One region of the Serratia sp. TSA_198.1 genome, then DNA from elsewhere that is predicted to be linked to it. Evidence: predicted binding sites of a transcription regulator. Region 1 holds the regulator's gene; each other region holds the start of a gene.
The links. Region 1 encodes Fur, which represses iron uptake genes when iron is present. Its sites were predicted from a motif close to ATAATAATGAGAACNACTATCAA; they were not measured.
Positions count from the first base shown of each region.

Region 2: a site for Fur is predicted at 1,664-1,686, ahead of sodA (sodorifen biosynthesis isopentenyl-diphosphate Delta-isomerase SodA). Genes of this name have one in related genera too.
Region 3: a site for Fur is predicted at 8,186-8,208, ahead of ACUTSW_RS02020 (TonB-dependent siderophore receptor). Genes of this name have one in related genera too.

Region 1 is NZ_JBQZFP010000001.1:2,036,424-2,046,754, reverse strand. It holds gene ACUTSW_RS09800 (beta-N-acetylhexosaminidase) at 1-2,321, shown strand, start outside; gene ACUTSW_RS09795 (sugar efflux transporter) at 2,393-3,547, shown strand; gene galE (UDP-glucose 4-epimerase GalE) at 3,596-4,627, shown strand; gene ACUTSW_RS09785 (glycosyltransferase) at 4,630-6,591, shown strand; gene fur (ferric iron uptake transcriptional regulator) at 6,797-7,243, opposite strand; gene fldA (flavodoxin FldA) at 7,566-8,105, opposite strand; gene ybfE (LexA regulated protein) at 8,335-8,622, opposite strand; gene ybfF (esterase) at 8,879-9,652, opposite strand; gene seqA (replication initiation negative regulator SeqA) at 9,937-10,331, shown strand, end outside.
Region 2 is NZ_JBQZFP010000001.1:992,417-1,002,747, reverse strand. It holds gene sodB (sodorifen biosynthesis 1-deoxy-D-xylulose-5-phosphate synthase SodB) at 1-973, opposite strand, end outside; gene sodA (sodorifen biosynthesis isopentenyl-diphosphate Delta-isomerase SodA) at 1,000-1,539, opposite strand; gene ACUTSW_RS04635 (oxidoreductase) at 2,010-3,050, shown strand; gene ACUTSW_RS04630 (bile acid:sodium symporter family protein) at 3,126-4,121, shown strand; gene add (adenosine deaminase) at 4,154-5,152, opposite strand; gene ACUTSW_RS04620 (AAA family ATPase) at 5,337-5,915, opposite strand; gene ACUTSW_RS04615 (PTS sugar transporter subunit IIA) at 5,912-6,349, opposite strand; gene ACUTSW_RS04610 (hypothetical protein) at 6,359-6,628, opposite strand; gene ACUTSW_RS04605 (class II fructose-bisphosphate aldolase) at 6,833-7,675, opposite strand; gene ACUTSW_RS04600 (PTS sugar transporter subunit IIC) at 7,662-9,029, opposite strand; gene ACUTSW_RS04595 (PTS sugar transporter subunit IIB) at 9,022-9,336, opposite strand; gene ACUTSW_RS04590 (6-phosphofructokinase) at 9,347-10,327, opposite strand.
Region 3 is NZ_JBQZFP010000001.1:418,286-428,616, forward strand. It holds gene ACUTSW_RS01980 (multidrug effflux MFS transporter) at 1-1,031, opposite strand, end outside; gene ACUTSW_RS01985 (3'-5' exonuclease) at 1,141-1,701, opposite strand; gene ACUTSW_RS01990 (ABC transporter permease subunit) at 1,764-3,467, opposite strand; gene ACUTSW_RS01995 (ABC transporter substrate-binding protein) at 3,491-4,999, opposite strand; gene ACUTSW_RS02000 (ABC transporter ATP-binding protein) at 5,024-5,806, opposite strand; gene ACUTSW_RS02005 (ATP-binding cassette domain-containing protein) at 5,810-6,619, opposite strand; gene ACUTSW_RS02010 (hypothetical protein) at 6,772-6,927, shown strand; gene ACUTSW_RS02015 (hypothetical protein) at 6,938-7,420, opposite strand; gene ACUTSW_RS02020 (TonB-dependent siderophore receptor) at 8,324-10,331, shown strand, end outside.

The DNA.
Region 1 (10,331 bases):
ACAAACTGGAACCGACCGATAAATTTACCGGGTTCCCGGCCGGTAAAGCGGTGGAAATTCCGATTATTGCGGAATACTGGCAGCTGTTTAAAACCGACTTCGTGCCGCGCTGGTACGCGACCTCCGGCGATGCCAAGCCAAAAGTTCTGGTTAATACCGATACCGAAGATCTGAATCAGTTCGTTGCGCCCTTTAGTGGCGACCAGTGGAAGCGCACCAAGGATGACAACAATATCCTGATGACGCCGGCCTCTCGCTTCACTAAAAACGCCGAATTGAAAACCTTACCGGCAGCGTCGCTGCGTGGCCAAATCGTGCCGACGCCGCTGGAAGTGAAAGTGCACCCGCAGGATGTGGATCTGAGCAAAGGCGTGGCGCTTGAACTGAGCGCGTTGAGCAAGCCCGCTGCCGACGCGGCGGCTGAACGCTTTGCGCTGCTGGGGGTGACCGATAACGCGGGCGGCTACCCAATAAAAACCGATATCCAGCCAGGTAAATTTAAAGGTGAGCTGGCGGTGCCGGGCGCTTATGAGCTGAAGATTGGCAACAAGGAAGCGCGGGTCATCGGCTTCGATCAGGCCGGGGTGTTCTATGGCCTGCAGTCTATTTTGTCGCTTGTCCCGACAGACGGCAGCGCCAATATTGCCACGCTGGACGCTAAAGATGCGCCGCGCTTCCAGTATCGCGGCATTTTCCTCGACGTCGCGCGCAACTTCCACCAGAAGGATGCGGTGCTGCGTTTGCTCGATCAGATGGCGGCTTACAAACTCAATAAATTCCACTTCCACCTGAGCGATGACGAAGGCTGGCGCATCGAGATCCCGGGCCTGCCTGAGTTGACCGAAGTAGGGGGACAACGTTGTCACGACCTGAGCGAAACCACCTGTCTGCTGCCGCAATACGGTCAGGGGCCCGACGTGTATGGTGGGTTCTTCTCGCGCCAGGATTACATCGACATTATCAAATACGCCCAGGCGCGCCAGATTGAGGTGATCCCGGAAATCGATATGCCGGCGCATGCCCGTGCGGCGGTGGTTTCGATGGAGGCGCGCTACAAAAAACTGCATGCCGCCGGGAAAGAGAAAGAGGCCGACGAGTTCCGTCTGGTGGACCCGACCGATACCTCGAACACCACTTCGGTGCAGTACTTTAACCGACAGAGCTACCTGAATCCGTGCCTGGACTCATCCAAGCGCTTTGTCGACAAGGTGATCGGCGAGATTGCCCAGATGCACAAAGAGGCCGGGCAGCCGCTGCACACCTGGCACTTTGGCGGCGATGAGGCGAAAAACATTCGCTTGGGCGCGGGCTATACCAATCTGACCAAGCCGGAGGCGGGCAAAGGCATCATCGATCAGAGCAAGGAAGACAAACCTTGGGCGAAATCTCAGGTGTGCCAAGCGATGATTAAAGAAGGCAAAGTGGCCGATATGGAGCACCTGCCAAGCTACTTCGGGCTGGAAGTCAGCCAACAGGTGAAGGCGCACGGCATTGACAGAATGCAGGCTTGGCAGGATGGCCTGAAAGATGCGAAAGACGCCAAGGCATTCGCTACCCAACGCGTTGGGGTGAATTTCTGGGATACCTTGTATTGGGGCGGTTTCGATAGCGCGAACGATTGGGCGAACAAAGGTTACGAAGTTATCCTTTCCAACCCGGATTACGTCTACATGGACTTCCCGTATGAGGTGAACCCGGACGAACGCGGCTACTACTGGGGGACTCGCTTCAGCGACGAACGGAAAATGTTCAGCTTCGCGCCGAACAACCTGCCGCAGAACGCCGAAACCTCGGTTGACCGCGACGGCAATCACTTTACCGCCAAGAGCGACAAGCCGTGGCCGGGCGCTTACGGCATCTCCGCACAGATGTGGAGTGAAACCCAACGCACCGATCCGCAAATGGAATATATGATTTTCCCTCGCTCATTGTCGGTGGCCGAACGCGCATGGCACCGTGCCGGTTGGGAACAGGATTACCGGGCGGGGCGTGAGTATAAAGGCGGGGAAACTCATTTTGTCGACGGCAAGCAATTGGATCGGGACTGGCTGCGTTTTGCCAATATCCTGGGGCAGCGCGAGTTGGCGAAGTTGGACAAGGGTGGGGTGAGCTATCGCTTGCCGGTGCCGGGCGCCCGTGTGGTGGGCGGCAAGCTGGAAGCCAATATCTCGCTGCCGGGCTTGGGCATTGAGTATTCCATCGATGGCGGCAAACAGTGGCAGCGTTATGACGCCAAAGCCAAACCTGCGGTAGCCGGCGAAGTGCAGATTCGGGCGGTAAGCCCGGATGGCAAGCGTTATAGCCGTGCAGAGAAAGTGTAAGCCTTAACCGTGGCCCGTCTGATTGCAGGCGGGCCATTTTTTTCAACGGTAGCGTTCGGCGGTAATCAATCATGAATTCGATACGGCTGACGTTTCTGGTAGTCGCTTTTTGCTCCGGTATTGCCGGCGCACTGCAAATACCGACGCTGAGCCTGTTTCTTACTACTGAAGTGCAGGTCACGTCGTTATGGGTCGGGCTTTTTTACGCGGTTAACGCCGGCACGGGCATTGTGGTCAGTTTCTTGCTGGCAAAAAAATCTGATCGCCTGCGTGATCGGCGCAATCTGATTTTAATCTGTTATTTATTGGCTGCGGGCAACTGCCTGCTGTTTGCGTTTAACCGCAATTATTTGACGTTAATTACGGCAGGTGTGTTGTTAACCGCTATCGCCAATACGGCGATACCGCAATTATTTGCCCTGGCGCGTGAATATGGAGAGAAAACGTCGCATAACGTGGCGATGTTCAGCGCAATGATGCGCGCCCAGCTTTCGCTTGCCTGGGTCTTTGGTCCGCCATTGGCTTTTATGCTGGTGGTGAATTACGGCTTTACGGCCATGTTTATGTTTGCCGCTGGGATATTCCTGTTGGTCACGCTGCTGGCCTGGCGGATATTGCCCGGGGTGGTGCTAGCCGAAGAGGGCTGCGTCGGTATTGCTCCGCCGCTGCGGCAAAAAGGGGCCTTCGATAAAGACGTTGGCCTGTTGTTTTGCGCCTCGGTATTGATGTGGACCTGCAGCGCCATGTATTTGATCGACGTGCCGCTGTATATCACAGCCGGGCTGGGCTTGCCGCATAGCCTGACCGGTTGGATCATGGGGCTTGCCGCCGGAGTCGAGATCCCGATCATGATTCTGGCCGGGCGTTATGTGAACACAATAGGCAAACGCCCGATGATGGCGGGTGCCATGGTGGCCGGCATTGTGTTTTACGCCGGCATGTTGTGGTGTACCTCGGCCGGCGGATTACTGGTTTTACAGGTGTTTAACGCGATATTTATCGGCATTATCGCCACCGTCGGCATGTTGTATTTTCAGGATCTGATGCCGGATCGTGCAGGAATGGCCACCACGTTGTTTACCAACAGTATTTCAACCGGCGTGATCCTGGCCGGAATATTACAAGGTTTTCTGACCGAATATGGGCCGCACTTCTCCGTTTATTTGTTAGCCGTAGTACTGCTTTTAATTGCTTTGCCCGTGGGGGGGAAAGTCCGGGAAGTTTAGTAGTTTCTGAGTGAGTCGTTTATTTTTAAACACAAACAAGGATACATGATGGCTATATTAGTGACGGGTGGTGCCGGTTATATCGGTTCGCATACGGTATTGGCATTGCTGGAAAGGGGAGAGGAGGTTGTCGTGTTGGACAATTTGTCCAACAGTTCGCCGGAGTCGCTGTTTCGGGTAGAGAGGCTGACCGGTAAAAAAGTGATTTTCTATCAAGGGGATATTCAAGAACACCATTTACTGGATCACCTCTTTCGCCAGCATGATATTCAGGCGGTTATTCATCTCGCCGGGTTGAAGTCGGTTCGAGAATCTACCGAGGAGCCGCTGAAATATTATCAAAATAACATTTCCGGCTCGCTGATCGTGCTGGACAGAATGCGCCATGCCGGTGTTCGGAAATTTATTTTCAGCTCTTCCGCCACCGTTTACGGGCCGGCGGAATATACCCCGCTCACGGAGAGTTGCCGCGTCGGGCAGACGACGAATCCTTATGGCACCTCCAAGTTTATTGTGGAACAGATTTTGGCGGAGTTTGCCAGAACCGCACCGCAGATGGCGATCACCGCGCTACGTTATTTTAACCCGGCCGGGGCGCACGAGTCTGGTTTGATCGGTGAAGATCCCGCAGGCATTCCCAATAATCTTCTGGCTTATCTGGCACAGGTGGCTATTGGCAAACTTGCGGTGTTGCCGGTGTATGGCAACGACTATCCCACCAGCGATGGCACCGGGGTACGTGATTATATTCACGTTATGGATCTGGCCGAAGGGCATTTGAAAGCGCTGGATAATCTGCGACCGGGTTTTAACGTGTATAACCTGGGCACCGGCAAAGGCTATTCGGTGCTGGAGATTATCCAGGCATTTGAGCGCGCCTGCGGATTTAAAATCGCCTATCAAATTAACCCGCGCCGTGCAGGAGATATTGCCGAGTGTTGGTCTGATCCGACGCTGGCGGCGGAAAAATTAGGCTGGAAAGCCAAAAGAAGCCTGGAAAAAATGGTTCGCGACGCCTGGCATTGGCAGAGCAAGAATCCACAGGGATACGGCCATTGCACACCGCTGCTGGGAGGCTGACGATGAAGCTTGATGACGAGCATTTGGGATTGATGCAGCATGAGCTGTTTCGTGCCGACTATGAGGCCTGGATTAATAACCTGAAGTTAGCGTTCGTGAAATCTCAGCGCCAGCGTTCCCCGGCGTTGCTGGAACAGTACCGGCGTGGGGTCAGCCAGCTGCGGGCGTGGCTGGTTGAGCAAGGGCGTTTATTCGATGCCGCGCAGTGTTCCTCGTTGTTCTGCGTTCCTACTCGTCCGCTGGCCGCGCAGGAAAAATTGCTGCACCGCATTTGGCTGGGCGGGGCGATTCCCGACGATGCCAGAGAGGTTATTTCCCAATGGGGAGATGCGCAGCAGGCTGTTCGCAACACAATCGCCGACGAATGGGTCGGGATGTTGTGGGTATGGGATGCGCGGCAACTCAAAAATGAGGCGTACTTTTCCCCAGCTTCGGAAGTGAAAGGCGGTCTGCTGGGGGAGTTCGATGCCGGCAACCACCGGTTGCAGGTGCATTCGCTGAGCGAACTGGCGCAAAAAAGGCTCGGCGGCAACCTGGATTTTATCCACGCGCTCCATGATAAGCGCTATTACGCCACGCTTTCTGACTACTTTCGCTTTTTGATCCTGATTGAAATGGGCGGAATGTATATGGATATCGACACTCTTCCGCACCGTTCGGCGACGTTTTTCCTGCTGAAACCCGAAGTGCCGGATTACCTTCAGTTTCTGCCCAATGGCGAGGTCAGCCACGTCAGCGGGTTGAATTTGTTTCTGGATGAAACCGGGATGATCATTGGCCGCAGCGGCGATAGGTCGCTGTGCAAAATATTGGCGGGTCTGGATCAGATCTATGCGGCGCAAAGCGGTGACGTGCCGGATAAAAACCCTCTTTATGAAAGAAGGCTGTTCGACGCGTTTTATCTGTTGTGGTGCCGCCACATCGGCAGGACTGTCCTTAGCCACGATCGTTTCTGCAAGGATCATGGGGTTCATTATGACGCTGTTCCGCAGGCGGTGACCTGTGGTATCCGCGGCATGCGCCTGTTGGAGGATGTGCTAACCAATGAGACGTTGCCGCTCGGGGAGGAGGAACTGCGCAGCTATCGACAGTGTATAAGCCGGCTGGAGCAGGTGGATTGGCAGCTTGAGCAACCGACGGATCTGGCGCGCCATGCGGAAATATTTACCGTCGATGAAGTGCCGCGCATGGCCTACCCGGCGCAGATAAGGTCCGATATCGATCACTACCATTACTATTCGGTGCTGTCCCATGACCGCGCGCTGGATCGGGTGAACCAGCTTTTTGGCGAGTATTTGATAGCCGATAACCGGCGGCAGATCGACGAGGGCAATTACTGGCGGTTAACCGTCGGAGCGGGCGATGCGGCATTGCCGCTAGCGCAGGGCGGGCTGCATTTTCTGCCGGGGCGGCAAGCTGGCGAAGCGGACAGGATCCGCATGGCGAAGCTGCTTTTTGCCACCAGCTACCTGGAATACTGCTCTGCCGGCAACCCGGCCGGGATGGATCTGGTATCGCTGCAGCAGGCGCAAAATATCGACCCCTATCTGGACCTGATTACCCTGGCTTACGATCGGTGCGGGGCGTTTATCGGATTTTTCACTGCGGCGAGTCTCGACGAGTTGTATGGCGTTGAGGCGAGCTATCTATATCGCGATGAAATAAAGCCGCTTGATGAGGCCTACGACGATTTTGTGCACAGCCAGTGCGGTGCGGACGATTACTTTGTCTGCAGTCTGGCCATTGAGAGCCGATTCCGCGGACAGGGTCATTTTAACCCCCTGTTTGCCCTGATTAAGCAGCAGGCGCAGCAGCGCCGGGCGAAACATATTGTGCTGTGCGTATGGCAAAGCAGCGATGCCTGCCAAATCTACCTGAATAAAGGGTTCCGCGTTCGCGGCGTTTTCGACTATGCCTGGCCAATTTTCTTCGATCGGCTGCTGTTTCTTGAATATGCATTGTGACGAGTTTGCCCATCCGCGTGTCGGCGGGTGAGTTGACGGTGACGTGAGCGTCAGTGGGAAGTGAGAGAAGTACCGTGGAGAAGTGCCGCTGCAATTGTTGTCTTTCTGATGTGATTTTCCCCGGGCCTGTCCGGGGATTTTTTTGCCCTGATCTGGAGGCATAAAAAAACCGCCGTTAAGGCGGTTCTCAATGCCGGTCAGGGCATTATTTTTTGTCGTGCAAGGTGTCGTCTTCACGGCAATCACCGATTTCACAGTGACCATACAGGTAGAGGCTATGGTTGGTGAGCTTGATGCCGTGCTGCTTGGCGATATCACGCTGACGCACTTCGATAGACTCATCGCTGAATTCGATCACTTTGCCGCAATCCAGGCAAATCAGGTGATCGTGGTGATGCTGTTGGGTCAATTCGAACACGGACTTGCCGCCTTCGAAGTTGTGACGGGTCACAATCCCGGCATCATCAAACTGGTTCAGTACGCGGTAAACCGTCGCCAGGCCAATTTCTTCGCCCATGTCGATCAGTTTTTTGTACAAATCTTCCGCACTGACGTGATGGCATTCCGGATTTTGCAGTACTTCCAGGATTTTGAGTCGCGGAAGCGTGACTTTTAGGCCGGCCTTCTTCAATGCGGTGTTGTTGTCAGTCATGCGGATTCAGTCCTGTTACTATGCTAATCAAGTTGAGGCATTCTTGCCTGTGGCATCGGTCGGCACAAAGAGTTAATTGCGTGTCATTATAGAACCGGTTGCCCTAAATGGAAACCGCCGGTTGTTAACAAAGATATCATGGCACAATTGCATGTTACACACGCAACGTCTTGATGGATGGGATAAACCGATATCTCAGTCTACCTTGACGATGTGGGAAGTTACAAACATGTAGCTTCTATTGCAGAAATCCGTGCTGCCGATGAACGGCCCTGCTGGCAACACTATGCACTTTGCAGGGCTTTTGTTCAACCTTTGAGGGTTAGCCGACGATATCGGCCAGGCTCAGTTCTTCGCTGATCTGCTTCACCCAGGCTGCGACGCGTTCGTTGGTCAATTCCGGTTGACGATCTTCGTCAATCGCCAGGCCGATGAAGAAATTGTCATCCGCCAAACCTTTCGATGCTTCGAAGTGGTAACCCTTGGTCGGCCAGTGGCCTACAATCGCGGCGCCGCGTGGCTCGATGATGTCGCGGATGGTGCCCATCGCATCACAGAAATATTCCGCATAGTCTTCCTGATCGCCACAACCGAACAGCGCAACCAGCTTGCCGTTGAAATCGATTTCTTCCAGCGTTGGGAAGAAGTCATCCCAATCGCACTGGGCTTCGCCGTAGTACCAGGTAGGAATACCCAACAGCAGAATGTCGAAAGCTTCCAGATCCTCTTTGCTGCTTTTGGCGATGTCGCGGATTTCCGATACCTCTTTGCCAAACTGCTGCTGAAGAATTTTCTGGATCATCTTGGCAATGTTTTCGGTATTGCCAGTGTCGCTGCCAAAGAAAATGCCTACATTAGCCATATCGCGTATAACCTTTAAATTCAATTAATTGCATTGCACGATGTTAGCGTTGAACGCGATAACACCGATTAAAATGATGACATGGCAAGAAGCTGCCTCTTACCGGTAAGTGCGTATCATGCCAGAGATTTACCCCGGGGTTTTATCGCGTTTATGCGATGCCGGGAGGAATAAAACGGTGTTGATCGGTGTCATCCATAACACCGCGCCGCATGTGCGGCTGCAAAGATCAATGTTCCGGCTGTTCATCCGCCAGTTGTGCCAGCAGCATTTGCTCAATAAGCTCGCTGCGGCTGATATTGCGCTGTTCCGCCAGTTTGTTCAGGGCGTCCACCGCATCCGCGTTGATTTTCAGTTCCACACGCCGTAAGCCACGGACTTTATCGCGTCGAAGCTGATTACGCTTATTGATTCTAAGCTGTTCATCTCGGGATAGCGGGTTGGTTTTCGGGCGCCCCGGACGGCGTTCATCTGCGAACAGATCCAGCGTCGTGCGATCCGTTTGTTCTTTTGCCATAGGTAGCGGTACTGCAAGGGAGTTTGCATCAAAAAGCGTATACGCTTCCGGACGGTTCGGTTAACACACTTCGGGCCAATAAACCCTAACCCAAATTTACCCCCAGCCTGGCGTTACTGAACACGCTGAGCAGGGCGGCAAAATTATAGCGCGCCATATTACCCCAGCAGATAGAGCAACGACAATGTTTAACTGAGCCGAAAACGCGCTAAGCCGTTATCTTTAGCGCGTTTTTTCGCCAGAGGGCAGTTTTTATTCAGGCTTCGTCGAGAAAACGGTGGATGGCGCGCAGTACCGCCTCCGGTTTTTCCGCGTGAACCCAGTGGCCTGTGCCGGCAACCACGTGCGCTCGCGCCTGCGGGAACTGACGCGCGATATCTTCACGGTAGCTGTCCTGCACATAGGGCGACAGGCCGCCGCGGATAAACAGCGTCGGGTGCGGCCATGCGGGGACGTCCTGCCAGCCGGTGACGTTTTCGTATTGGTCTATCAGTACCGGCAGGTTAAAGCGCCACTCGCCCTGATGAAAGGATTTCAACAGGAACTGGATCACGCCTTCTTCTTGCAGGTAGCTGCGCATCAACTCCGCGGCCTGCTGGCGTTGGGTGATGCCGGTCGCACTCACCGCTTTTAAGGCGGCGAAAATCTCGTCGTGGCGACGAGTGCGGTAATCCACTGGCGCCACGTCGATAACAATGAGCTTTTCAACCCGTTCTGGGGCGATCGCCGTCAGCGCCATTGCCGCTTTGCCGCCCATAGAGTGGCCGATCACAATCGCCTTCTCCAACTGCAACTCATCGAGCAGCGCCAGCAGGTCCTGCGCCATTTCCGGATAGGTCATTACCGCAGAACGCGGCGAAAGGCCGTGGTTACGCAGATCGACTTTAATCACGCTGTGCTGTTGATTCAGATCGCGCGCCAGCACGCCCAGGTTGTCCAGATTGCCGAACAGCCCGTGGATCAGCACGACCGGCAGGGCGGCGGAGTCGGTGGCCAGTAGTTGATAATGTAATTTCATGGCGAAGTTCATACTGAGAGAGATTCAGATTAGGGTATCATGATTAAAACACACGACGAATATACCCGTCGCCTTTCAGGCAGCAGCGTGGTTAGCGGAAACTTGAAATCCATAGGGGATAACACGGATTTTTCTCGTTTCGGGCTTGGCAGCGCCGGCTATAGGTATTAGTCTGCTTTTTCCGCCCGCAGGCACATAGTTGTGTTCGCCCTTGCGCTTTTAACCTTATAATCCCATGGCTTGAATGCAGGATCTGGCTTCAGGTTCTAAGTAGAAAAAAACAGTACTGGATAAAGATGAAAACTATTGAAGTCGACGAAGAGCTTTACCGTTATATTGCCAGCCACACGCAACATATTGGTGAGAGCGCGTCCGATATTTTGCGCCGTATGTTGAAGTTTACCGCAGGCCAGCCATTGCGCGCCGTGCCTGCCGCCAGTGCTCAGAGCGCCGAGCAGGAAAAAGTCGTCGCCGCGCAGCGTCCTCGCGATCGTGTGCGCGCGGTACGCGAGCTGCTGCTGTCGGACGAATATGCCGAGCAGAGCAGAGCTGTGAATCGTTTCATGCTGGTTCTTTCGACCCTGTATACCCTCGATGCGGCGGGCTTTGCCGCAGCTACCGATGCATTGCATGGTCGTACCCGCACCTATTTTGCCGGCGATCAACAAACCCTGCTGGCGAACGGAACGCA
Region 2 (10,331 bases), 1.0 Mb from region 1:
AATAGCGATCGGGAAAGCGCTGCTGAAAGGCCACCAGGCCGGAACCTTCACGCATCGCCGGGGTAATGCCGACCACGCGCACGTCGCGCTCTGCCTCGTCGCACAACCAGTCGCTGAATACCCGCGTATAGCTCAGCTTACCGGCGGGGGTGGGCAATATTCCGGCGTGCGGACAAAATTTGGCCGGCGCATGGTAGTTCACGGGATCGGCCTCGGCGTGCGAAAAGCCTTGGCCCTTACGGGTGATGACATGCAGCAACTGCACCCCGTGTCGATCGCGCACTCGCTCCAGAGCCGGGATCAGCGTCGCCAGATCGTGGCCGTCAACCGGCCCCGAGTAGTCAAAGCCCAAGGTGCTGAACAGTGACGCCGATTCGCCGCCTTGCAGAGCGACGAGATGCTGTTTCAGCGCGCCGACCGATGGCGAGATCGACATATCGTTATCGTTGAGGATCACCAGTAAGGGCAGGTCCGGATCGAGCGTGGCGTTGTTCATCGCCTCAAAGGCCAGACCGGCACTGAGCGCTCCGTCACCAATGACCGCGATGCAACGCCGGGCCTGCCGCTGCAGCCTGGCGGCGTGCGCCATCCCCAACGCGGCGGAGATTGACGTGCTGGAATGGGCGGTGCCGAAGCTGTCATAGGGGGATTCATCCCGTCTTGGAAAGCCGGAAATGCCGCCCTTTTGGCGCAGGTTGCTCATCTGTCCGCGTCTGCCGGTAATCGCTTTGTGCGGATAACATTGATGACCGACGTCCCAGACAATGCGATCGTTTGGCGTATCAAAGACATAATGCAGCGCCAGGGTTAATTCCACCACGCCGAGATTAGAGGCTAAATGACCACCGCTTTTTGCAATGCTGGATAATAAAAATGCCCGGAGTTCATGTGCAGCCTGTGCTAATTGCTCACGGGTTAATTTCCGCAAATCAATCGGAAAATTAATTAATTCCAATAAGGTATCCATAGCCATTCACCAGTCATTTAATGTGGATAGCATTAACGGGATGCAAGCTTTTCCCATCGTGTTATTTCATTGGCATCAAAACTTTTTATTATTAACCTGAACCAGGTGGTGAATTTTTCCGGATGCAATTCAACCTCATGCAATAACGGGATAACATCAATCCATCGCGAATTTTCCACTTCGTCAGGATTAATATCAGGCTCGCCTTCAAACAACCCAACATAAATATGGTCGAACTCGTGTTCAGTCAAATTTCCAGGTACTTCAGCATGATAGGTAAAGCTGGAGACCTTTTTCAATGGGGTGAAAAACCCCATTTCTTCCTGTAAACGCCGCTGGGCGGCAGCATCGGTATCCTCACCCCAGCGCGGATGGCCACAGCAACTGTTGGTCCACAATCCGGCCGAATGATATTTGCTGAACGCTCTTTGTTGCAGCAGCCATCTTCCTTTGTTATCAAATATAAAGATCGAAAATGCACGATGTAATAGCCCTTGCTGATGAACAGAGAGTTTTCCCTCCGAACGGATAGGATTATCTTTGTCATCAACGAGGATCAGCATTTCTTCCACGAGTGACCCCCGAAATAAATTCGATTGAGGATTGGGTGTTTTTTGAACAATTGAAGTTTAATTAAAGACGCATTTCTTTTATTGTCAAATTTATTTAATGATGGTTTTTAATAAAAATAAATTAATCATGATGATGACTATTTCCATGAGGAAGTATCCGCTAGTGACATATTTTTAACTTATGGTTGAACTTGACGTTAATTCAATGACGTGGGAGTTTTGCCATGGTGAAAAATATTTTATGTTAAAGCCAGGCGCTGGATGTTTTTGGCTACAGAAACAAAAGGGTCGGCTAGCCCAATGATGCTAAACCCTGTGTCCCTGACTGTAATGAAGCGCCTCGGTCATGTTGATTGCAGAGTGGGGTTATTGTGCGTCGCTGCAGTTAACATCACATTTACTTCTTGTTCCCGCCTGCGTCATGGTGTCAAATCTGATCGGTCTATAGCGAGCCAGCAAGAGGAAATATCATGGCAGAAAAAATTCGGGTTGGGCTGGTAGGTTACGGCTATGCCAGCAAAACCTTTCATGCGCCGCTGATTGTCGGCACCCCTGGCGTAGAACTGGCCGCCGTGTCCAGCAGCGATGCCGGCAAAGTGCACGCCGACTGGCCTGCGATGACGGTAGTGAGCGATCCGCAGGCGTTGTTCAACGACCCGTCTATCGATCTGATCGTCATTCCCACACCCAACGATACCCACTTCCCGCTGGCGCAGCAGGCGATGGCCGCCGGCAAGCATGTGGTGGTAGATAAACCCTTTACCGTGACATTGTCACAAGCGCAAGAGCTGAAACAGCAGGCGGAACAGAGCGGCACACTGCTGTCGGTGTTCCACAACCGCCGCTGGGACAGCGATTTCCTCACGCTCAAGGCGCTGCTGAAAGACGGCGCGCTCGGCGAAGTGGTTTACTTTGAGTCGCATTTCGATCGCTTCCGGCCGGAAGTGCGTCAGCGCTGGCGCGAGCAGGCCGGCGCCGGCACCGGCATCTGGTACGATTTGGGGCCGCACCTGATCGATCAGGCGCTGCAATTGTTCGGCAAGCCGCAAACGCTGTTTGTCGATCTGGGCGAACTGCGCCCTGGCTCGCAATCGGTGGATTATTTCCATGCTGTGTTGAACTACGGCAATCGCCGGGTGGTGCTGCATGGCACGGTGCTGGCGGCGGCGGAAACCGCGCGTTATATCGTGCACGGCACCCAGGGCAGCTTTATCAAGTTCGGGTTGGACCCGCAGGAAGATCGCCTGAAAGCCGGTGAGCGCCTGCCGCAGGCTGACTGGGGCTACGATATGCGCGACGGCGTAGTGACATTGTCACGCGATGGCATACTGGCGGAGAAGCCGTTGCTGAGCATTCCCGGCAACTACCCGGCCTATTACGCGGCAATTCGCGATGCGATTAACGGCGAGGGCGAAAACCCGGTGCCGGCCGGCGACGCCATCAAAGTGATGGAAATGATCGAGCTGGGCATTGAGTCTGCGAAACAGCAAAAGGCGTTGCCGGTGGTTTGAACGCCGTAGTTTCTGTCATCCACGGTTCCGGGTTCGCTTGGCGAACCCGTTTTACTCTTCGAGGGATCCCGATTCATGTCCTGGTTACAGCGTCTGCGCATTGATAAGTTTTTGTTGGTCCTGATTTTTGTGGTGATCGTCGCCTCGATCTTCCCCTGCGAAGGGGTATGGAAAACCTTCTTCGAACGCCTGACTACCGCCGCCATTGCGCTGTTGTTCTTTATGCATGGCGCCAAGCTGTCGCGCGAGGCGATTATCGCCGGCATGAGCCACTGGAAACTGCATTTGGTGGTGTTTCTCAGCACTTTCGCGCTGTTCCCGCTATTGGGGCTGGCGATGAATTGGATGGTGCCGGGGCTGATGACGCCGACGGTTTATCTGGGCTTCCTTTATCTGTGCGCGTTGCCGGCAACGGTTCAGTCGGCCATCGCATTCACTTCTGCGGCGGGCGGTAACGTGGCCGCGGCGATTTGCAGCGCCTCGGCGTCCAGTATCCTCGGTGTTTTCCTGTCGCCGCTGCTGGTGGGGGCCTTGATGCATACTCAGGGCGGGAACACCGACGTAGTGCACGCCATTGGTTCGATAATTCTGCAACTGATGGTGCCGTTTGTGGTGGGGCATTTGGCGCGGCCGTTGATTGGCAAATGGGTCGATCGCCACCGTAAACTGATCAACATCACTGACCGTTCATCGATATTGCTGGTGGTGTATACCGCGTTCAGCGCTGCGGTGGTGGAAGGCATCTGGCACCGCATTGATGGCTGGTCGTTGCTGACCATTCTGGTGATGTCGCTGGTGCTGCTGACGGTGGTGCTGATTATCAACACTTACACGGCGCGCTGGCTGGGGTTCGATACCGCCGATGAGATCACTATTGTGTTCTGCGGCTCGAAAAAGAGCCTGGCGAACGGCATTCCGATGGCCAACGTGCTGTTTCCGGCCGCTGCGGTGGGGGCCATGGTGCTGCCGCTGATGATTTTCCATCAGGTGCAATTGATGGTGTGCGCCGTACTGGCGCAGCGCTATGCGCGCAAAACCGCCAAACAGCGGGAGGCGCTGGCGGTGAAATAAACCGGGGCGCGTTATACGCGCCCCTTGCTTCATCAGCCCTGCACTTTATCGCGCAGAGCCTGCTTTTCCTGCTCGCTGAGGAACGCCATTTTCAGGCCGTTTTCCTGTGCGGTGCGGATTTCAGCCGGCGTCAGCCCGGCTTGTGGCGCCGATACCCGATATTCGTGTTCGATCTCGATGCCCTGAACCGCCGGATCATCGGTGTTGATCGATGCCAGTACGCCGTGGCGCAGGAATTTCGCCAGTGGATGCTGGGCCAGAGAAGAGACGGTGCTGGTCTGAATATTGGAGGTCAGGCAGGATTCGATGCCGATGCCGTGTTCAGCCAGGAAGTCCATCAGCGCCGGATCTTCAATCGCTTTCACCCCGTGGCCGATACGTTCGGCACCCAGCTCGCGGATCGCCTGCCAAATGCTTTCCGGGCCTGCGGCTTCGCCCGCGTGCACGGTAATGCGCAAGCCGGCGTCGCGGGCGCGGTTGAAGTGGCTGAGGAACAGGCTGCCCGGGAAGCCCAGCTCGTCACCGGCCAGATCCAGCGCAGTAATGCCGTCACGGTGCGCCAGCAGGCCTTCCAGCTCTTGCAAACAGGCCGCTTCGCCAAAGGTACGGCTCATGATGCCGATCAGGCGGACATCGATGCCCCGATCGCGAACGCCGGAACGAATGCCGTCAATCACCGCTTCGACTACCCCAGCCACCGGCAGTTGGTGTTTCATCGCCATGTAATACGGCGAGAAGCGCAGCTCGGCGTAGTGCAGGCCGGCATTGGCCGCGTCCTCTACGTTTTCGTAGGCTACCCGGCGGCAGGCATCCAGGTCGCCCAGCACCGCCACGCCCCAGTCCAGCTTTTGCAGAAAGCTGATCAGATCCGGTTCGGCATGGGTGATTTGCACATGCGGGCGCAGCGCTTCCAGCTCGTCAGCGGGCAGGGCCAGATTGAACTGACGGCCCAGATCGAGAATGGTTTGCGCACGGATGTTGCCGTCGAGGTGACGGTGAATGTCGGTAAGCGGTAGGCGGGAGTCAATCATGATCTGCACTCGTATTTTGTTGTAGGTAAAGTGCATATCAGTATAAAAACAAAAGAATGAAAATTGCCATTACGTTGCATAAAAAAGTGATGAAAATCACATTAATTGCGGGCGGCGTCGCATTTTTGGCTAATGGCGGGCGAGAGGCTCCCGCGTTTGCTCTGACCGGCAGTCGCGGAAAACATCAACCTGCCATCCGCTTGCCGATGTTATCGTCACCGATGCCGTACTCCGCCAGCCAATCGACAATCCTGCCTATCTCCACCGGCTGGGCCTGTTCAACCCGGAACACCGGGCCGATGGCCATCGGGGTGGCGCGTTCGGCCAGCGCCCGCAATTCAGGCAAATACTCTGCGCCGGGGTGGCCTTTGGACCGTTGGCCGATGCGCGAACCATAGCGTTCGGCCGCCAACTCGCCGGAAATCTGGTTCCACACTTCGAGGGGCTGCACCACCCCGGCTTCTCGCAGGTAATGGCGCAACGGCTCCCTGGGCTGAAAGCCGAACCAGGCGTCGATAACGTAAGTACAGCATTCCGGTGCCTGCGCCACGATTGACCAAATGGCGTCATAAGCGGCGCAGCCAAGCCGCCGATTCAGTGCCCGATCCACGTTGTCCAACCGCGACATAAACGGCTCCTTGATGCCGTCGAGGGTCAGATACGGCAGGCCGAAATGGTGCGCCAAGGCCTGCGCGACGGTGCTTTTGCCCGAGGCAGGAATGCCATTGACCAGAATGACGGTTTTTCCGCTCGTCAGAGTCATAATATTTCCACCACTTCTTGCCATATTTTCGCGGCGCGGAGCTTGTCGAGCCGCTCTTTATTGTCCAGCAAATCGACAATGGCGCGAATGCCGTCTTCGATATGCCGGTTACTGTCGGTCGCGCCGAACAGGATAACGATATCGGCCTTTTCGCTGTCGCGAAAGGCGATAGGCTCCTCCAGCAACACCATGCTGAAGCAGTTTTTAATGACCCCGCACTCCGGCCGCGCGTGGGGTATGGCGATGCCTTCGTCAAACACGTAATAAGCGCCATGGGCCAGCGTATTGCTGATCACCGCCTGATAATAAGAAGCGTGAATATAGCCGTTATCCACCAGGGGCTGAGCCGCCAGCGTAATGACCTTTTTCCAGTCCGTTTCCTTGACGCCGACCTGTATGGCGCCGGCCTCAATCAGCAGTTGTTTAATTGTCATCATGATCCCTCAGAGATTTTTCCTGATAATATTGCGCAGCTCGTCCATCTTGATAAAAACGGCATCGATATGTTGGCGATGGTTCTGGCTTTTGGCATAAATCTTTACTGCCCGATTATAGGCCAGCATTAATGCCTTATGGATTTCGCCGTCCGCCGGCGTTGCCGCCAACCGCCGTTCCAGTGCGTTAATTTCGGCTGCAATTTCATTGGCTTCATCATCGTAATTCGTGGCGGGCAGCGTTTCTTTTTCCCGCTGACGTTTCATAAAATTAAACATATATTCTCCAGTCTATCCCTGCGCCTTTCTCGCCGCGGCATGGTGTATCAATCGGCCCCTGTAAGGGCGAATATATTCGGCCCCGACTCAGGCAGGCGCAGCATGCCGCGCCCCTGCAATAGCGGGGGATCCGGGACTGATGAGTTAACCGCTTGACCGCGACTTGAAATGCACAGGGTATATATTAAGAACTAATGACAACCGTTATTTAAACAGACCGATCTTTTCCGTTAATACCTCGGTGACGGCATTGTTAGCCGGGATCAGGAATTTCCGCACGCTGTCGTTCACTTTGCCTTTTTCAAACGTCTGCTTGCAGCGCCCAACCCACTGCACGTTCATCTCGGTGCCCACGTTGACCTTTTCAATGCCGCCGGCCACCGCGCGCCGCATGTCTTCATCGCTGACCCCGGTGCCGCCGTGCAACACCAGCGGGGTATGGGTGGCCGCGGTGATTTCCGCCAGGCGCTGGTGCTGGATATGCGCCTTGCCGGTGTACAGCCCGTGGACGGTGCCGACCGACACGGCCAGCATATCGACCCCGGTTTCGTCTACAAAGCGCTTGGCGTCTTCCACGGCAGTAAAACAGATGTCCTCTTCCGCGACCGCCTTGCCGTCTTCCGAACCGCCGATGGCGCCCAGTTCAGCCTCCACCGAGACGTTACGCTGGCGGGCAATGTCGATCACTTTGCGGGTATTGGCGATATTCTCGTCCATATCAAGGTGCGAACCGTCATACATCACCGAACTGAAACCGGCATCAATCGCCGTCTCGATCGAGGCGATGTCCGAGCAGTGATCCAGGTGCAGACAGGTGGGCACGTCTTCGCTTGCCGCCAGCGAGCGCACCGAATCAACCAGCAGCCGGTAGCCCAGGTACTCGGCGGTACCGGTGGAGATCTGGATCATCAGCGGGCTGTGGGTGGCCTTTGCCGCCTTGAAAAAGGCCGGCAGCATCTCCAGGCAATGAAGATTGAATGAGCCTATCGCCTTGAAGTCGCGGGCCTTGGCAACGGATAACAGTTCGTTGAAATTATAGAGTTTCATGGACTTTCCCCTCAGGGTGTTTGGTTGATTTACCGTTAACGAACCACGCAATCAGCGTGACGAAGACAATAAACAGGGCGATGAACAGCCAGTTGCCCTGGAAGGCATGCCCCATCACCAGGCCGCTGCTGATGACGTCGGAATCGCTGAAGGTCACGCCGACAAAACCGTAACTTTCCAGCATCGGCACCAGAATGGCCGGCAGGAAGGTGATGAACAGGCCGTGAACCACGCCACCGATCATCGCGCCGCGTCGTCCGCCAAGAGCGTTACCGAAAATGCCTGCGGTGCCGCCGGCGAAGAAGTTGGTGAGCAGGCCGGGCAGGATCATCGCCAGACCGAACATCGGGAAAACGATCATGCCGATGATGGAACCCAGGGTCGTGGCCAGGAAGCCGACAATCACCGCATTGGGCGCATAGGGGAACAACACCGGGCAATCCAGCGCCGGGCGGGCATCCGGCACGATGCGCATGGCAATGCCGCGAAACGCCGGCACCAGCTCATTCAGCAACAGACGCACGCCGCTGTAGAGGATAAACACGCCGGCGACGAACTGAATGGCCTGCATAAAGGAGTACATCAGATAATTCATACCGCCGGCGTATTGGGCGATGAACTGCGGCCCGGCCGCCAGTGCGGGGATCAGGTACATCGGGATCATCACCACCGCCATCGACAGATAGGTGTCTTGCAGAAACTTGAAGTTGTCGGGTAATTCCAGATCCTCGGTGGAACGCGACCCTTTGCCGACCACCTTGGCGACCGCCGCCTGCACCAGATAACCGATGGTGCAGAAGTGCCCCAGCGCCACCTCGTCTGAGCCGGTGATTTTGCGCACTACCGGCTGCGCCAGTGCCGGCATCAACACCGCCATCACGCCGCCAAAGATCCCGCCGGTCAAAATCAGCGGCATCCCGGTCAACCCGGCTTTATAGCCGATCACCGCGCCGATGGTAGCCATCCACAACAACGCCTGCCCGGTCAGGAAAATGTATTTGAACGGGGTGATGCGGGCGATGATGATATTCACGGCGAAAATCACCAGCAGCGTCATCGCCACTTCAGAACCCAGCTCGCGGTTGGCCAGGCCGGCAATGGCGGCGACATCGGTGATGTAACCGGTCATGCCGAAGCCGTGGGTGAAGATACTGTTCAGGTAGGTCAGGGCGCCGACAATGATGTTGATGCCCGCCATCATGATCAGAAAGCCCAACAGCGTTTTGAACGTGCCTTCGGCGACTTTGCCGATGGATTTTTTCTGCAGCAACAACCCCAGCATGGCGATAAAGGCAATCAGGATCGACGCCTGACCAAGCAGATCTTTGACGATAAAATCGATCAGGCTACTCATGATGGGGGCCCTTCATGTCGCGCTCTTTCAAAAAGGCCACAATCTTTTGCTCGATTTCCGCTTTATCGGTGAGCCGGTGGAGAACAATGACCCGTTTTTTTTCTTCTTCGCTGGCGTCGGCATTTAAAATATCGGCGAAGGTTTTTTGGGTGAGAATAATATCTGATTTAAAGGCGCTGGCCTCAGAGATCGTAGTGTGATCAATATCGGCTTCAATCTCTAATTTTTTCAGCACCGCTTTTGCGCTCATTTCGATGGCAAAGCTGGAGCCGAGGCCGCAGCCGCAAACACACAGTATTTTAAGCATGGACATCTCCTCAGATTATATTTAACTGCCTGGCGAGTTTGTAATGGTGTCCTTCGGTGTCGACCAAACGTTTTTGCATGCTGATTAAATCAATCGGAATAGGTTGATTGCCGGCATTAATAATGATTGCCTTGTTTTTCATTCCGGAATGAATACAGCGCACGACTTCGCTGGCCATAAGGGTTCCCTGATAAATTTCTTCGCAGGTGGGATCGCCATTGCGCAGACCGTACCCCACGATGGTTTTGCGAATACGTACGCCAATCTTGGGTTCCAGCTGTTTAATCATGGTGTCGATCGCCCCCTGGAAGCCTGGCGAATACTCTTTTGTATATCCTTCAGAACATAAAATGATAACGCTGTTTTGCCGCTCCAGCCGGTGGGTTATTTTTTCCGCCAATGCGTTCAAGGGATGTTGGCATTCTGGAATCAGGGCAAAGTCCGCATTGGATTTTATCGCCGATTGCAGCGTCAGTTCCCCGCAGTAACCGCCCAGCAGCTCAATCATAAATACGCGGCCCGGCAGGGCGCGCCCGGTATTTCTCAGCTTGGAGACTTCTTTTATCACCTGCTCGCAGGCGGTGGAAAAGCCGATGGTGTAGTAGCTGCCAAAAACGTCATTGTCGATGGTCATGCCCACGCCAAAACAGTTAACGCCAAACTCGCTGAGCGTATTTAAAAACTGCAGCGAGCCGTCGCCGCCGGCCATAATAAGCACGTCAATGTGCAGCGCTTTAAGTTGCTTGCCGATAGCTTCATATTCACTGGCGACCAGTTTCTTTGCCGTTCGGCCAGAAGAGATAATGGGCATCGATGAAATAGAGAAATCGACCAGATCGCGTCTGGCGATGGAATGATGCTGATTAGCCAGTAAGCCCGGTATTCCGCCGTTAAACAGAACGATATCTGCCTGCGCCAGCCTGGCGACCTGAAAAATAAAGTTGTTGATACCGGTGACATCGCCACCGCTTATTACCACGCCGATTTTCATATGC
Region 3 (10,331 bases), 1.6 Mb from region 1:
AAGCCCACCAACGCCGAAGCGACGCCGGCTTCATTGGAGTACGGCTCCAGCGCGTAGCTGGTTGCCGGGCCCATCACAAACGCCAGGCCCGCACAGGCGAAGGCGACCGGGAGCATATACGCCAGCCAGTGGGTTTGCGCCGCGCCGGAAAGCAGGCTAACGCCCAGTAACAGCCCAATGCAGCCGATTCCCATCAATACTCCGCCGGTCGCCAGGCAAATCGGCCGGCCGACTTTGTGAATAATGCGGTTGGCGAAAAAGCTCACCAGCATGATCCAAAAACCGTTGGCGCCAAATACCAGCGAGAACTGCAGAGGCGTCAGCCCAGCGGTGCCCATCAGCACGTTCGGCGCCAGCGAAACATAGGTTAACGCCATTCCCATTGCCCCTGAGTTCACCACGGCGAAGGACAGGAAGTTACGATCGCTGAGGATGCGTGCATATTGCCGCATCGGCAATCCTTTGACCCGAACGGTATCCGCCGGCCGGGTTTCCGGCAGGCGCAGGGCGATCAGCACCAGCACCGCAAGGGCATAGCAAACCAGGAACCAGAACGGGGCGCGCCAGCCGAAAGCTTCCGCCAGCAACCCGCCGAGCAGCGGCGCCAGCGCAGGGATAATATTCAGCGTGCCGTTGAGAAAACCGTAGGCACGTGCAGCGTCGTCGCCGTTCAGTCGGTCACGTACGCCGCTGAACGCCACTACCGCCGTACAGCACACCGCTACGCCCTGCAGTAGGCGTGAGGCAACAAACACCGTTGGCGTGGTCGCCAATGCCGCCATTGCCGCGCCGATCATGTAGATAACGACGCCGGCCAATGCGACCGGCTTGCGGCCGTAGTTATCCACCAGCGGGCCGGCGATAACCTGCCCCAGGCCCAACACCAGAATGAACAGTGAAATGGTGGACTGAATCAGCGCTTCGCTGCTGTTAAGGCCAAGTGCGATAGCGGGAATGGTCGGCAGATAGAGATCGATGCCCAGCGGGCCGAGCAGCACCAGGCTAAGAAGCAGAAACAGAAATTTTTGCATAACAAAAACAGCACGTCCTAGTGACAAAGAGAGGTAGAGTAGAGATTCTGGCGTCAAATAGAAAGAGGCAAAGCACAAGCGTTCGACGGGCTAATTTTGCCGACCCCCATTACACGGCAGAGGCTTGGTGATAATAAAGTGCGGAAACCGTATCCGCCACGTAACGCGCCTGGTGTTTGGCGTCGTCCAGCGCCCGATGCGGTGTGCCTTCGAAAGGGCGTTCTTTCTTCGGGTTGAAGCCGTGCAGTTCGGCCAGGGTGATCACCGTACGCACATCCTGCGTGTCCCAAAACTTCCATGGGCAGGGCATTTCCAACTGCTGGAAAGCATGCTCGAGGATCGCGCAATCGAATTCCTTGCCATTCCCCCAGACCTTCACTCTGTCTGTGCTGTTCATATGGATAAAACGGCTCAGGCTGGTCAGTACGCGCTTTAGGCTTTCGGTTCCGGCAAAGGCAAGCTTGCGCGCTTCGTCAGACTGCTTTGCCCACCAGGCCACGGTATCCAGGCTGATGGTTCTGCCCGGCTGATCTTTTTGGCTGCTGACGGCGTTTTCAAATTCCGCGCCGAGCTGGCCGGTCTTGGGATCAAAAAATACGGCGGCAACCACCAGGATCACTGCGCTGGGTTTTATGTCCAGAGTTTCAATGTCTAGCATCAGATGGTGCATTGGCGATCTCCGCAGGCTGAGTCATCGTAGTATGTTACTACAAACCGGGCGAGGATGCGCAGTCAGCCACGGCGCTGGCCTGCGGCATTAGCCAGCGTTACCGCCAACACTGCCAGTAACACCAGGGCGGCCACCGGGGTTACAACGCCCCAGGGCGCTCGTTCGATATAAGGCATGGCTTCGGCCAGCACCAGCCCCCATTCTGCACCCGGCGGCTGAGGCCCCAGGCCGAGGAAACCCAGCGCGGCCAGCGCCAGCGCAATACCCGGCAAGCGAAGCATGGCGTGACGAAGCAACGGCCCGACTAACGCCGGCAGCAGGTAGTGCGTCAGCGTATGCAGGCGGCCTATCCCCAATACGGGGAGCATGCGGATATAGGGCTGCGTACGCGCCTCCGTCAATAACGAGGCACAGTGTGCCGCCAACGGCGCCCAACTGACCAACATCACCGCGCACGCGGCGCCATAGGCTGAAGGACCTGTAATGGCGATGACCAACAGGCCTGCCATGATAGGGGGCGTGGCGTTGGCCAGTTCAATCACCCCGCACATCAGGCGCGGCATCAACCCAAATAGCATTCCGAGGATCAGTGAAGCGAAGCTGACGCCCAGCGCCAGCAGGCTGGTATTCACCGCGCCGTGGGCGACCCGCGCCAGAATGTCCCTGCCGGTGGCGTCGGCGCCAAAGGGTAATGCCAGGCCGGGCGGTTGCAGGCGCATATGCAGGGACGCGAATGGATCGCGGATGATCCCGCTCAGCACCAGCAGGCACAGCAATAGCGCGGCGATTGCGGCGACAAGATAACTGCCTTTGGCGCTGTGCTGGGGTTGCGGCGCATTAGGCAGGGACGCGGCGATGCGGCCCAGCAGCAGATAATGCGCTCCCTGCGCCAGGAAACCGGCGCTGAAGGCGATCATCAGCAGAATGAGGATACCGCACTGCAGCGCAGGCAGATCCTGTGCGATGGCAGCGCCTAAGGTCGCCCGACCAAGACCGGGAATGGCGAACACCTTCTCGACGGCAATGGCGCCGCCGGTAAGCCCTACCAGCACCAGACCAATCTGTGGCAACAGGGCGGGCAACGTGCGGCGCAATACCGCCAAGAGACGTTGCCTCCGGGAGATACCGGCAAGACTCCAGGTGATCAACCAGCGTTCAGAAAAGGTTGCGGCCAGCCCGTCGCTGAACAACAGGCCCAACAATCCTCCAGCGGGCAGGCCCAGCGCCAGCGCGGGCAGAACGGCGTGTTGGAGGCTTTGCCAGCCGTAGGGCGGGAACCAGCGCAGCCAGACGGCGCCGACAATCAGCAACAGCGCCGCCAGCAAAAATTCCGGCAGGGAGGTCAGCGCTACGGCCAGAACGCCAGCAGGGCGCTGACTGTCGCCGCGCATGCCATGCCACAGGGTTGGCAACGCCAACAACAGTGCTACCGACAGCGCCACCGTGAGCGCGCAGGCCATCAGGATCAAAGACACTCCGGCGGCCTGCAGCATGCCTTCCAGCACGGGCTGACCCGAGATCCAGGAGTTACCGGCATCCCCCCGCAACAACCCGGAAAACCACCGGCCAAGCAGCACCAGCGGCCCGTCATCCAAACCGAATCGTTGGCGAATGGCATTCAGGGCTTCCGGTGTCGCCTCTTGCTCGCTTGAGCGAGCCCGCAGCAGGCTGAGCGCGGGATCGCGGCCGGAAATCCAAGGCATCAGACCAATGAGCAAAATCATTGCCAGCAGGGCAAGCAGGCGTGAGGCGAGTGGCAACAACATCTTTATCGAGCGCTTTATCACGATCAGGGCTGCCCGGTGGAAATAACGCTGCGCGGTGTCACCAGCCGACGTTCACGCGGATCGCGTTCTGCGTGCTGCATGGTGGCGGCTTCACCCTGGATAACTCTTTCATGCAACAAGGGGATAGCCGCATGCGTGGCGAGGATGAGTCTCTCCGCCTCGATAATCGCCTGGCGTCTTTGCGCGCCGGCCGGGATGGTCGCCGCGTGGGTTAAGGCTTTGTCCACCGCGGGGTCACAGAGTTGAGCGATATTGAACGATCCCCGGCAGGCAAAATCACTGTACATGTAGGCTACCGGATCGCCGGAATCCAACACTGTGGCGCGCGACAAAATAAACGCATCGAATTTGCCCGCCAACGCATCGGCTTCAATGTGGGCGTATTCCCGCACCTCCTGCTTTACTGTAAAACCGGCTGCGCTGAGCTGTTGCGCCAGATAAACCGCGACTTCGGGCAGCTCTGCCCGATCGCTGAAGGTCGCCAGGGTAATGGTTTTGACTTTCACCGCCGCCGGCGGGATAGCCGGTTGCGGTTGCCGTAATGAGGCGGCCCAAGGTAATGCGGGGCCAAGCAGCCCGGTGGCAAGATCGGCACGACCTTCGTAGACGTTGTCCACTAACTGTTGACGTTGAACCGCTGCCGCCGCCGCTGCGCGCACCGCAGGATCGCGGAAAGCGCCGACACGAGTGTTCAGATACAGCGTATTGGTGCGCGGCATCGGGACTTCGTGGATCAGCCCCGCTTCAATGAGCGGCAACTGCGATACCGGCAGAGCCTCAACCAGATCGGCGCTGCCGGTTCTCAGGGCGGCGGCACGCGCATTGCTGTCCGGCACAAAACTGACGTCGATCCCCGGTGCGGCGGCTTTCTCGCCCCAGTAACCGTCAAAACGATTTAGCCGTGCGCTGCTGGTGCCGTTGATTTCTGTTAACACGAAAGCGCCGGTTCCGGCCTGCAGCGGATTGACCACGCCGTTGGCGGTGTAGGCCCGTTCAGCGAGGATCGCCAGTTGCGGGCTGGACAGCCGTTGCGGAATTAAAGGGTCGGGGCGGGCTGTAGAGATCAGCACGGCATTATCGCCTTCGGCGGTGATCGACAGCTCAACGCCGTCCAGAATACGTGGTTTCGGCGCGGCATTTATCGCCGCTGAAAGTGAACGCACTACGCTTTGCGCCGTCATTACGCTGCCGTCGTGGAAACTGACACCTTGACGCAGCACAAAGCGCCAGCGGCGTTCATCGATTTGCTGCCATTCAGTCGCCAGTGCCGGCTCGGCATCGCCATTGGCGTTCAGCACCACCAGGGTTTCGGCATTGCTCCAGCGCGAGAGTTTAAAGGCATCGTCGCTCAACGGCGTTAACCCGGAGCGGGGCGGCTGCAGCATGGCCAGCCGGATACGTTTTTCTTCGGCGGCACTTTCTTTTGGTTTTGCAGGTTCAAAGCAACCGCCAAGCAGCAAGCTGCCGGCTAGCAGGCAGCCGGTCGGGCCAATAATACGCGGATTCAACATGCAGAACTCCTCAAGGTCTCAGGGCTAAAAGGGGGGTAATGATGGGATTGCGGCGATCAACGCGCGGGTAGCGACATGCCGGGGCGATTGCAACAGATCGTGGGTTGGGCGATCTTCCACGATGGCGCCGTGATCCATCACCAGCGTGCGATGGCACAAGGCGGCCACCAATGAAATATCATGGGAGACCAGCAGCATTCCCATCCGTTGCTGACGGGCAATACGATCGAGCAGGTTGATGATCTGCTGGCGTAAGGGCTGGTCCAGACCGCTGACCGGCTCATCGGCCAGTAAAAAACGAGGTTGCAGCGCGATAGCGCGTGCCAGTGCCACCCTTTGTGCCTGCCCGCCGGAAAGCTGGCCCGGTCTGGCGTACAGCAGGTGTTCATCCAGTTCAACCTGACGCAGAGCACGCTCTGCAGTGATACCCGGATCCTGCGGCAGACCGAGTTGGCGCAGCGGGGCGATAATCAGTTCGGCGACCGTATGGCGTGGATTGAGCGAGGCGTGGGCGTCTTGCGGGACATACTGCACCAAGCGTCGGTACCAACGCAGCCGACGAACGGACGCTGGGCGAATCGCGGTACCCTGGCAGAAGATATGGCCGTAATCCGGCGCATCGAGCGCTAGCAGCAGCTTGAGCAAGGTGGATTTGCCTGCGCCGGAGCAGCCAACCAACCCGATGCGTTCTTCGGCATACAGATTCAGATCGGTAGGGCTAAGGCCACCGGACGCCGACGCATATTGCCGACAGACATTCTGCAGGCTGATAAAAGGCAGTGCGGCGTTGACCGGTAGGTGACTCATTGGTTATCCCGCCATACTCATAGAGGAGTCATGACCGAATGCCGGGCGCAGTACCGTGGCAACCAGCCGCTGAGTGTATGGATGTACAGGGTGGCGCAACAGCTGCGCGACAGAACCGTGCTCGGCTATCGTGCCGTTCGCCAGCACGATGGCCCGTTGGCACAGGCTGGCGGCGACGGCAAGGTCGTGGGTGATAAACAGCAGGGCGGGCGCGGCGGGGCGCTCGGTGTAGCGCTTCAGGATATCGATTAACTGATGCTGGCTGACCATGTCCAGTGCGGTGGTAGGTTCATCCGCTATCAGCAGGCTTTTCTCGCCGCTCAGTGCGAGAGCCGCACAGATCCTCTGACATTGGCCGCCGGACAATTGCCCGGGGTAGCGCATCATGATGCTCTCCGGCGGCAGGCCCAGCGCAGCCAAGAGTTCTGTGGCGCAGCGTTGGGTGTGTTCTTTGCTCATGCCGCTCCGGCCACGCAGAGCCATGATCAATTGCTTACCCACGGTGGTCAGGGGGTTGAGGCTGGTAAAAGGATCTTGAAAAATGGCTGCCAGCGAGAGTGACTTGCGCTGTTGTAAACGTTGGCCGCTGATTTCTCGCCCCAATAGTCGTATCGACCCGCTGAGTTCGGCACCATGCGGCAGCGTGCCCAAAATGGCAGCGGCGGTGAGTGATTTGCCTGAGCCTGATGCGCCCAGCAGGCATAGCCGTTCGCCGGCATGTAGGGTGAAGTTCAGATCGCTGATTTTGATTTCCCCGTTAATCGACAGCGTCAACTGTTCTACGGTGAGTAACGGCGGGCTTTGGTTTTCCATTAGCGTGTCTGTGTAAAGCAATTATGATATGTAATAACATAACATTTGTTGGCGTGAAATGACCAGCAGATTTCTGAAATACTTTGAAATAGTCTAAAGCAGGGAAATCAAGGTATGATGCTTAAGGTATTGTTGTCAGGTTGGTTCTATCGGTGAGAACGTTGATTTTTATTCTGTGCATGGCCGCCTATGTGCTGGTACTGGGTTACCTTGGTGTTTACGTCACCGATAAACTGTGCGAGCAATCCAGTAACTACACCAAGTTGTGCCGTATGGTTGATATCTCCGAGCCGCATATTCCAAAATAAATGACCGTCGTCAACCCAGATAATCGGTAGTGATCAATGGCGTCAGTATCCCGGATAGGCAGGCTAACGTAGCCCATTGCCGCCAGCCTAATCGCGCCAGCCAATCCTGACGCAACGGCGGCGTTGCGAGTTGTCCCAGAGCAACCGTACCGGTGAACATCACTGTCAGGATCACGAATACCAATCCCCGGCTCCAGGAATTAAATTCGATATGCAATATGTTGGCGTAATAGAGTCGCATCAGAATAAAATAGGCCAGCATTAACCAGGCAAAACGCGTTCGTTTTTTAAGCAATTGGTAGAGTATAAAAGCGATGAACAGGCTGTGAAACCATGAGATCATTGGCGATTCAATAGGATACCTGACGCAGACGTTATACACGGCCAGGTAGATATTAAAGATCAACAGTGTATAGACGGCATATATATACCAACCATAGATGACTTTGAATTTTTGGTTGTTTGGCGAGATAGGGCAATAGTCCGGTATCATTGGGGCCTCCTGAGCTGGATAGCGTTATAACACCGAAGAGCTAAATGAAAATTAAACGCCAAACGGGCTTTATTTTACCCCTAAACGGGAACTAATCAGCGCCTGCTGGGTCTGTTCAAACGGTAACGTCCAGGGTATTTTCAGCGAAAGAGTAATGACAATACATTGATATGAAAAATTATAAAAACGGTCACTCTACGGTATGTTTACTGGTTGCCACGTTGGGACTTTACTTTTTCCTGCCGCCGACGCTCATCGCCTTGTTCTGCCAATGGTTTAACTTGAACCCCTTTTTTCTTATTAGATCCTGGCATCTCAATCCCTTCGCTGCTGCACGCGGGATTCCGATCTATCAGACCGTTGTGCCCATATTAGTGGTATGGCTTTCAATCAATGCCCTGGTGGCGGCCATTTTTTTTGCGATATTGGGTTTATATCGTTGGCTTGGCAGGACAAAGCATCGATGAACCCCCCTTGTGCGTTGACAAAAAGGGGTAGATAAAAAGCACTTTACAATAGATAATGATAGTCGTTATCATTTGATGGTCGGTAAGGGTAGAAGGATTGTCTCCTTATGTGCCACCCAAGCCGGCACGACATTGCTCACATTGCTTCCAATCTTTGTTGCCAGCCTCGCGCTGGCATTTTTTTTACTTCTTTTATTTCAGGCTACTAACCCAGCTTTCACCCTTGGTTTTTCAGTGACGATGAAACACTTTTCCAGCTCATAAAAAACGGCACCATGCTTGAAACTTTTTGTCGATAAAGATAATAATTATCATTAATATTATCTTTTCATTGAATTCAGTGCGCTGATAGATCCGCTGCAGACGTTGTCAGCCAGCGCTGCTGACAGAGAATCTTATTCGGCGTGATTTTGAGTATTTACCAGGGGTTACAGAGATGTCGATGCATTTTCCGGTTAAACGATCGCGTCTGTTCTGCGCGCTCGCCATGTTCCTGCCACTAACCTCGATGGCTGAGGATACTTTGGTTGTCACTGCCAAATCTGCCGATACGGCGGAGGCGGCGACACAGGGCTATCAGGCTACGACCAGCCAGGGGGCGACGAAAACGGACAGACCGTTAGCCCTGACGGCCCAGTCGATCTCGGTAGTGACTCGGCAGCAGATGACCGATCAGAATGCCCAGACGGTTAACGATACGCTGAAATATGCTCCAGGCGTCTTCACCAATTTTTCCGGTGGCGCCACCCGCTATGACACCATTGCATTGCGCGGTTTTCATGGCGGTGACGTCAATAACACTTTCCTTGATGGCCTGCGTCTGTTGAGTGACGGTGGCACTTATAACGCCTTGCAGGTTGATCCCTGGTTCCTGGAACGTGTCGACGTCATCAAAGGACCCTCTTCGGTGATGTATGGGCAAAGCATTCCGGGTGGATTGGTCGCGCTGACATCCAAGCGGCCTCAGTTCGCCACGGAAGGGCACGTTAACCTGATGGCAGGCAACAATAGTACTCAGGGCGGCGCCTTCGATGTGACCGGACCGCTGTCTGAACAGTGGGCTTACAGGCTGACCGGCATGACGCGCAGCAGCGAAACCATGTACGACCATCAGCGTGAAGAACGCTATGCCGTCGCCCCCTCATTGCTGTGGCAGCCGGATGAAAATACCTCGCTGTTGCTCAAAGCCTACCTGCAGAAGGATCCTTCCGGCGGTTACCACAGTGCCGTGCCGGCCGATGGCAGCCTCTATTCCAGCTCGGGCGACAAACTGGGGCGCGGATTCTTTGACGGTGAGAGCAGCCGGAATGTGTTCAAACGCTGGGAGCAAATCTACAGCTATGCTTTCTCCCACAGTTTTAACGACGTCTGGTCTTTCCGTCAGAATGCCAGTTACACCCATTCCAATGTCGAGTTGCAACAGGTGTATCAGATTGGCTGGAATGACGATCACCGTTTGCTGAACCGTTATTACAGCGGTTCTGCCACTTCGCTGGACGCCTTTGCCGTCGATAACCAACTGGAAGCCGACTTTACCACCGGGGCGCTGGATCATAAGGTCATGCTGGGGCTGGACTACCAGCGCTTTCGCAATAATTTGTGGGAAGAATCTGCCGGCGCATCGCAGCTGAATCCTTATACCGGTGTGTCCGGCGGGGCGGCGTTAACCGGCCTGACGCATACCGACTCCAGGCGCCACTACGAGCAGAGCGGCGTATATCTGCAGGATGAAATCAACTTACAGAACTGGTATCTGAACCTGTCCGGCCGCTTCGATCGTATCGAGTCTAAAAATACGACGCTCAATACCGGCACCAGCGATGTGCGCAGCGATGATAATTTCAGCGGCCGTGCCTCCTTGTTGTATCACTTTGATAACGGTCTTTCACCTTACGCCAGCTACAGTACGGCGGTAACGCCTGAGGCGCTGCCCGATCAAAACGGACACATGCTGAAACCGAGCACCAGTGAGCAGTATGAGGTGGGGTTGAAATATCAGCCGCCAGGCAGCTCATCGATTTACAGCGTGGCATTGTACGATTTGACGCAGAAAGACGTTGCCAACCGGGTGGTGCAGCAAAGTTATTATCTGCCGGCCGGCAAAGTGCATTCGCAGGGGATTGAACTGGAAGCGCGCAGCAAGATCAGCGAACGTTTCGATCTGATTGCCGGCTACAGCTACAACAAGGTGAAGTTTAAAGACGCGATCGATGGCAACAACGGCAATACGCCGTATCTGGCCCCTGACCATATGGCTTCTCTGTGGGGTAAATACGCGGCCGGATTCGGCGTGGATCTTGGCGCTGGGGTGCGTTATATCGGCAAGCAGTGGGCAGACAATGAAAATACGCTGCGCATTCCTTCGGTGACGCTGGTGGATGCCTCAGTGAGGATGAATTTGGGCAGCGTGAACCCATCAATGAAAGGCGCCTACGTTCAGTTGA